DNA from 2 places in the Ruegeria sp. F12 genome. Region 1 is predicted to be linked to the other one. Evidence: riboswitches for the same ligand, from Rfam matches in the RefSeq annotation. Region 1 holds a riboswitch; the other holds the start of a gene.

Region 1 (4,061 bases):
CCGTACCGTCGTACACCTTTGTTATAGTAGCTCTGCGGCAGGGCGAAGGTGTCGTTGACCCAAGGGTGTGTCCGATGGAACGCCGTGTCAAAGCAGGCGATCTGCGCTGTATCCGGGAAGGCCGCGCTGGCTGCGCGTATCCCTGCAAGACTATAGGGCTGATGCAGCGGCGCGAAAGGTATGAACCCAGACAACGTCTCGACAACCGAGGCGTCAATGCGCACCGGCTCGGAATAAACAGTGCCCCCGTGGACGACGCGGTGCCCGATGGCACGTACATGGATGTCCGGCAGGTATTCCCGCGCCATTTCCAGAAAGGCGTGGATCGCCTCGTCATGGCTTTTGGTGTTGGTCAAAGGACGGTCGATCGAGCGTCCTCCAGCGGATTGGGCCAGCAAACGTGGTGCGTCGCCCAAACGTTCGATCTGGCCACGCCAGCGCATACTGGGGCGATTGCCCTCAACCAGCTCATAAAGCGCGAATTTCAGGGAAGAAGACCCGGCGTTCAGCGCCACAACATGATCAGCCATGGATTTTACCCTTGTTTGCATGCGCATGAAGCGCGGCTACAGCACAGGATGCCAATCGCGAGGCATCATCATCGGATCGTGACGTCAAAATGATGGGAACGGCCGCACCGATCACGACCCCTGCCGCCTCGGCATGAGAGATGAAGGTCAACTGTTTTGCCACCATATTCCCGGCCTCAATATTAGGAGCGACCAGAATATCGGCAGCACCGGCAACCTCTGACGTGATCCCTTTGGTACGGGCGGCGTTCAGATCAACCGCATTGTCCATCGCCAGCGGCCCATCGACCAACCCGCCGGTGATCTGACCGCGCTCGGCCATTTTCGACAGCAAGGCCGCATCGACTGATGACGGCATATGCGGGTTGATCGTCTCAACCGCCGACAACACGCCGACCTTGGGCTGTTCGATTCCCAAAGAATGTGCCAGGTGAATCGCGTTTTGCACGATATCCGCCTTGGTTTCCAAATCAGGCGCAATATTCACCGCCGCATCCGTCACCATGATCGGGCGCGACATGCCCGGAACATCCATTACGAACACATGTGACAGTCGCCGCCCTGTGCGCAGCCCTTTTTCACGACGCAAAACCGCGTGCAGCAACTCATCGGTATGCAGATACCCCTTCATCAGGGTCTGCGCGCGTCCGTCGACTACAAGATCCACGGCACGGTGCGCGGCGATGCCGTGGCTGCGGGCCTCGACAATTTCGATGCCAGACAAGTCGGCCCTCAGCTCAGCGGCAGCAGCGGCGATTTTATCGGGGTCCCCGACGAGGATCGGCGAAATAATATGATTGGCATGCCCCAGCAACGCGCCGCTCAGAGAGTTGGGCTCTTCTGGCGCAACAACGGCGGTTGGCATCGGCTCTAGTGGGCGCGCTTTTTCCAACAGCGCGTCGAAATGGCGGTGCCGCTGCACGATCAGGCCAGGGACCTCGACCGAGTCGAACTCCATATGCGTCGAAGGCGGTGTGACCTGAACGGTGCCGCTGAGAACCAGTGCATTGTCAACGACCCGTCGCACTTCGGCTGAGCAGAGCAGATCACCATCGTCGCGCTTTTCCTCAACAGCGACAAAGGCAGTCAGTTCTTCACCCGCAAGCACCGGGAGGTGGAAGGCCAAATCCGCGCGGCGAGTCTGCGTTCCGGCGCCGGGCATGTAGTTTCCCAGCACGGCTGCGACCAGACCGGCGGGCCACAGCGCGGGTGCGACGGCTTCGGCAAGGCCGTCGCCATCCCCGTCATAGGCTGCCAGATGCAGCGGATTGTGATCGCCCGAGGCCGAGGCAAAAGCATAAAGGTCGTCAACCGTGCACAAGCGGGTCAGTTGTGCCGCGTCGCCAACCTTGAGCTGCTCGAAGGTTTTGTTTTCCTGGATTTTCATAGCGTGCCAACTTTGGTTTTTCGGACGTCTTACCGACTTGGGTCGCGGGTTTAATTGATGCAGGTCAGTTCGGGGTCACAATAGTACGTCCATCACCCTTGAGCCCGCAAAACGGAGCCTCGGCTTTCAAATTTTGCTGCGTCGCAGCATAACTGATTGCCCACTGAGCAGCAATATCCTTTGCGCTGTCTTCACCGGAACGTTGCGGAATCCATATTGACCCATGCTCTGATCTGAGGCAGTGACGCTACGATGGTTCCCGATGCTGCACGCGCGGGATGAAAAGGGAATACGGTAAGGTGCAGACCAAATCCGTAACTGCCCCCGCAACTGTAGGCGGTGAGCGACGCCAATATCCCACTGGCCGGATCAGGTCGGGAAGGGTGGCCAAGCACAGACCCGCGAGTCAGGAGACCTGCCATCTCAAACGCAACCAAACCGGGGCGGGGTGTCCTGGAAAGAGGCTCAATGTCACATCGACCCGATGTCATCAGAACCGTTCCTCTCCCTGCCCGTCTGGCATGCAGGTGGGGCGGAGCATGACGGATCATGTGGTGCTGATCTGCACGACCTGCCAAGGGGCAGAGGCGGCGCTATCGATTGCCGAGGCCCTGCGCGAGCGCCTGCCCGAGGGCTACGGCACACGGATGATCGAGTGTATGGCCGGTTGCGATCACCCACTTACCGTTGGATTTCAGGCGGGTGCGAAAGCACAATATCTGTTTGGCGAAATTCAAACCTCGGCCGATATCGACGCTTTGGCCGCTTTCGCGCGGCAATACCAAAACAGTTCCACAGGTTGGACCAAGGCAACGGATCGCCCCGAGGCGCTGTTGCACAAGACCTTGTCGCGGATGCCGCCCTTGGCGACGGGGGCCACATGACCGAACATGCGTTCCTTCAGGTCAACGGCGTCGGTTATCACGCCTATCACGGCGAAGTTCTGCTTCAGGACATCACCTTTGCGCTTCACGAAGGCGCGGTTCTGGCCATCGCTGGGCCCAACGGCGCAGGCAAGACAACGCTGATGAACCTTCTATGCGGGTCCGAGCATCCTTCGGACGGCAATGTATTGTTCAAGGGGCGAAATTTGCGCAGCATGTCGGCGACCGAGCGTGCGCGGATGATCGCTGTTGTCAGCCAGCAGGAATATCCCGACGGGCGGCTCTCCTTGCGCGAGTATGTAGCGCTGGGACAGATCCCGATCCGGGCTGACCGCTCGGCCGAGGCCCATGCCGCCGATCTTGCGCGAATTTTGGACCTGACCAGCCTGAACGATCTGGCCGACAAGCGCATGGCGGTTCTGTCGGGCGGGGAACGGCAGCGCGCCCATATCGCGCGGGCATTGGCGCAAAACCCGGCACTGCTGTTTCTGGACGAGCCCACCAACCATCTGGACCCGGACGCCAAGGGGCGGATGTTGTCACTGGTGGCCGGGCTGGGAATCACAGTGGTGATGATCGTCCACGATCTGGTCATGATCCCGGAATTTGCGACGCATGTCGCGCTGATGAAATCCACCCGTCTTACCGGGTTCGGACCTGTGGCCGACGTGCTGACCACCGACCGCGTGCGTGACACGTTCGGTGTCGATTACCTGTTTTTCCAGCACGAGGGCCGCTTGATCCCGGCGCTGGACATCCGAAAAACCTCAGTTTCCAACCCTGTTAGGAGCATTTCCGAATGAAACACATCTTGTCCGTGGCGCTGGTTACAGCCATGGCGGGCGGTGCCGCCGCGCATGAAGTTACCGTCGACAATTGCGGCGAACCGCTGGTGTTTGAAACCCAGCCCGAGCGTCTGGTCGTGCATGACATGAACATGACCGACATGGCCTTTGCACTGGGTCTACAAGACAAGATCGTCGGCCTGACCGGGATTACCGGCTGGTACAAAACCAGCCCCGAGTTCGACTCGCTGCGCGGCGATATCCCGGAACTGGCCCCGAAATATCCGACGGTCGAGAACCTGGTGGCCGTTGAACCCGACCTGTTCTTTGCCGGTTGGTACTACGGAATGCGGCCCGGCGGTGATGTGACACCGGAAACGCTGGCGCCCTTCGGGATCAAGACTATGATCCTGTCGGAAAGCTGCGTTCACCTGCATAAGGACCGCCCAAAGGCCAGCATGGACCTGCTGTTTGA
Region 2 (4,061 bases), on a different contig from region 1:
TTTCAAGAAGCGTCATTCGACCGTTGATGACATCAAAAGCGAGATGCTCTTCACCACCAACTTTCGGGCCGATAACCCGGTTCAGGATCGCAACCTCTTCGGCGCAATCGAGGCCAGAGACCTGAAAGCTTCTGCCACCTTCGGGAATCGGACCGGCGGGCGCGATGTCACCACACCCGCTACTGCCGCACGCGTTGTGACCTTGTCTATTTTCGTGGTCATGGTCGTGGTTGTGGGTATCGGATGACATAGTTAGACCTCAAGAATCTCTGCGGTCCTTTGCAAATAGTTCCTACAGCAACTAGAGCTTCAATACCTTTTTCAATTTTTTTCAATCCGGTTCGTTGCCCGCGATATTGATGCTTCATTCCTTCTTGCGGGCCGGTCGCGTGGATGCAATTTAGTCGCAGAAGACGTAATAAATTTTGGAACAAGTCAATGCAGAAACGGATCGCAATTACCATCACGTTAGTCTCGATTACTGCCGGTTGCTCAGCCCAGTTCACAGGGGGCAAAAGCAAAGCATTCGAACCAGGTAACCTGCCGGATTCAGTTGTTGCGCTGGCAGAACCGGGGCAAGATCTGGCCACAGCGCGCCTTATGCCAGAAGATAACTGCTTTTGGTATGAGCACAGCGGACCTGTCGAGACGACGCTGGTTCCACTGCGCGCAACGAATGGCGCCCCGATCTGCGCTGCGCGTGACGCCTGATAAAAAAGAGGGCAGCGACATCCACCTGCGCTGCCCAAAATTTATGAGCGGGCTGTGACGCTATCTTCGGCCGAGTATAAGTATGCGGTCGAGCCGATTTTTACATGTGGGTAGAGATCATTGATATGGGCCATGATCATTCTAACACATCCAGAACTTGCGCGACCACCGATGCTTCTGGGCTGAGGTGTACCGTGGATTCTGAGATAAGTATCTCGATCCCCAACGTATAGATAAAGGGCTCGAGAGCCGAGAGCATTACTTGGCCCGGGTTCCATGCCATCCCGGAATTCCGCGTATTCGGGGTTGAGCTCGATCATTGAAGCCGTTGGCGTCCAATGTGGCCATTCGACCTTGCGCCGGATAGCATAGGTACCGGGCTCGTAAAGGTTCCCACGCGCGATCGCTACGCCATAGCGCATTGCTGTGCCGCCTTCCTCGATATGGTAAAGATAGCGCGCGACGGCATCGACATGGATGTCACCGGGAACCAAACCATCATTTGCTACGACACGTCGTGGTAAAAAACGGTCATGAACGCCCCATGGATTTGAGGTCGCTGGATCGTAGTCAAATGGCGTGACCTGGCTGTCCCAATAGGTCTTTTGCGACGAGGTTGGCCATGTTTTGGCGATCAATGGACTGGCCGCAGACGCCGAGAATAGCGCTGTGGTTGATTGAATGAAATGGCGCCGTGTCAGCATAAGTCTCGTCCTGGTTCACAAGTGTAATGTGGTTGCATCGCATTTTTGCGATCAAATTCGAGTCTTAAAGCCTCTAGCAGCTAGAGCTTCAAGAGGTTTCAGGTAACGCTTGGTTTACCTAATGGACCATGTCGCCGGTTGCGTGAATCCTGCATCGGTCGAGTCTACTTCGGACTAGGTCGCAAAGACATTTGACAGAAACGAAGCCGCCATTGTAGCGGTGAATTGTTTTCGGTTCCTGATGGCGGAAGCCAAAAGGATTAAAAGGGAATACGGTTCGGTGTTTTCAATGGCGCCAATTCCGTAACTGCCCCCGCAACTGTGAGCGGAGAGCGATGCCAAGACACCACTGGTTCGTAATGGAACCGGGAAGGTTGGCGGAGCGAGCACCCGCGAGTCAGGAGACCTGCCGTAAAGCGCCGGGCTATGCCCAGACTGAACCTGTCGGCCTTACGGTCGATTCAACCTGACAAGCCGCCGGGTGAGGCGGTAGGGAGAAAGAACATGCATATCGAACCGGGCATCGTGAATGGTGCCAAAATCGCGCTTTCCTATGTTACCGCCGCAGGTGCGGCTACTTACGCAGCGAAAGAAACGTTTTCCACATTGCGTGCGAATGGACCTGCATCTTTTGCTATGCGCTCGGTGCTCGCCACCGTTGGGGTTTTCCTTTTCTTCGAAGTCCTGCCGCATTTCCCGGTTGGTGTCTCTGAAGTCCACTTCATCCTGGGGTCGACGCTGTTTCTGCTTCTCGGTGCTGCACCCGCGGCTTTTGGATTGGCAGCTGGTCTCCTGATTCAGGGTGTTTTTTTTGCCCCGTTCGATCTTCCGCAGTACTTCATCAACCTGACCACTCTGCTGGTGCCGCTATTTGCGCTACAAGCACTGGCCAGCCGCATCATCGCTCCCGGCACAGCATATGTTGACCTCAAATATGGCCAAGCTCTTGCGCTGAGTGCGACGTATCAGGGAGGAGTAGTCGCATGGGTTGGGTTCTGGGCCTTCTACGGCCAGGGTTTCGGCGCAGAAACCATGGCTTCGGTTCTATCCTTTGGCGGTGCTTATATGCTGGTAATCGTCATTGAGCCGATTGCTGATCTGGCAGTGCTTGCGGCAGCCAAGGCGATGCGCGGTTTGAACAGTACAGGTCTGGTGACTCCGCGTTTGTACAACGCTGCGAAAGCTTGACCAAAGTTTGAAGCGGTGTCCTAAAATTGGGTTGCCGCGAAAAAACCGGTAGTCGCAGCTCCAAAGATTATTGTGGCGCGTCTCGAGGGCGCGCCACATTGTTTTTAGCCACTAAAAACCTGTACCCAACGATCAGGGTGAATCGGGTCCTGTATTCGTAGGAAAAGATACCTCGTTTCCTTCCACGTTTTGATCCTGTTGGTAACATTGTCCAGAACCAAATCGCCTTCACTCGAGCGATAGACTAGAACAGCATGGCCATTGCGATTGGTGTCCAAGACAGTCGCAATTAGTAGCTTCGTAGGATCCAAACCATTCTGCACAAGTTCAAACTTCTTTTGCAAAGCGAAGTCTTCGCAATCTCCTGACCCTTGCGTCGGCAGTGTCCAGTATTCTTTTGTCCCATATTGGCTTTGATCCGAAACTGCTCGGATTCTCCGATTGACGCGCGTGTTGATCGTTTTAACGATCTGATTTTCTTTTGCCACGGACAGACCAGAGCTACGAGCGCTCGCGCACGCCCACGAGTAGTCTTTGCACAGTGATTTGGCACCGGATGGCGCTCCAATCTTTTTGTCAAGACCGATCGAGGGAAGCTCAGAGGCTTGCAATGTAGCGGCAGACACAAAAAAGCTGCATATAAAACAGACCATTGGGAGATAACCCAGCAGGTTTTTCGATAACACTCCCTGAACTAAAGTGGGATTTGTCATATCTGCCTTCTCCATGCTCGTTCCTCTAAAGTATCCAAACTTCCCCGGCCAATGTGTTTTATTCCAAGCCTTCATGTGCTTGGGGAATTGCAACAGCTTCTTAGCCTCTAGGGGTAAAGCGGCAAAAATTTGCAGATTCTTTGGTATTTCTTCCTTAGTTGACAGCATCAGAGCATCCACGCCATCACCAGCCCGGCATAGCTAACAGAGCGAATTAGAGGGTAAGCTGATCGCAATTCTCTCATTCAACAATAATACAACAGAGATCGGCCGTCATCGCTGAGGGTTACGGAATACCGGGACAATGAAGCCGCTCCTCCGCAAGCTGAGATAGCCAGTTTCGGTTTTCCAGGCGCTGCAATTAGTGGCCGCTAATGACATCTTTGACGAAAGGCTCGTTGAGCAACGCCGTTAGCAGGGGGCATGAGGCCGCACCCTCGGTGCAGGTCTGCACAAGTTCTGCCAGTGCTTGCTCCAACCGTTGGAGGGCGGCGATTTTTGACCTGACGTTGTCGAGATGTCTTGTTGCAACGTATTCGACGTCACGACAAGCTTGCTCGGGCGCTTTGGACAATTCGCGAAGTGCGCATGCATCCTGAATGGTAAAGCCAAGATCGCGGCAGCGTTTGATGAATCTGAGCTCGGAGATTTCCCGTTCCGTGTATGCGCGGCGTCCCGAGGCGGTTCGACCGGCTTTCTCGACTATGCCTTCCCGTTCGTAATAGCGGATCGTCTCGACCGACAG

What was found. Region 1 has a riboswitch for cobalamin ahead of ACR0CA_RS07160 (DUF1636 family protein). Riboswitches for the same ligand answer to the same signal wherever they lie in the genome.
Region 2: another riboswitch for cobalamin. It lies ahead of ACR0CA_RS17335 (energy-coupling factor ABC transporter permease); the one in region 1 lies ahead of ACR0CA_RS07160 (DUF1636 family protein).

The regions. Positions count from the first base shown of each region.
Region 1 covers NZ_JBQFOV010000004.1:83,735-87,795, forward strand. Annotated here, with positions in the region: gene ACR0CA_RS07150 (acetate/propionate family kinase) at 1-530, opposite strand, end outside; gene ACR0CA_RS07155 (bifunctional enoyl-CoA hydratase/phosphate acetyltransferase) at 523-1,917, opposite strand; cobalamin riboswitch at 2,155-2,354, shown strand; gene ACR0CA_RS07160 (DUF1636 family protein) at 2,457-2,801, shown strand; gene ACR0CA_RS07165 (ABC transporter ATP-binding protein) at 2,798-3,604, shown strand; gene ACR0CA_RS07170 (ABC transporter substrate-binding protein) at 3,601-4,061, shown strand, end outside.
Region 2 covers NZ_JBQFOV010000014.1:115,684-119,744, forward strand. Annotated here, with positions in the region: gene ACR0CA_RS17315 (heavy metal translocating P-type ATPase) at 1-16, opposite strand, end outside; gene ACR0CA_RS17320 (hypothetical protein) at 44-247, shown strand; gene ACR0CA_RS17325 (hypothetical protein) at 439-711, shown strand; gene ACR0CA_RS17330 (L,D-transpeptidase) at 753-1,415, opposite strand; cobalamin riboswitch at 1,631-1,843, shown strand; gene ACR0CA_RS17335 (energy-coupling factor ABC transporter permease) at 1,920-2,603, shown strand; gene ACR0CA_RS17340 (transglutaminase-like cysteine peptidase) at 2,708-3,496, opposite strand; gene ACR0CA_RS17345 (MerR family transcriptional regulator) at 3,678-4,061, opposite strand, start outside.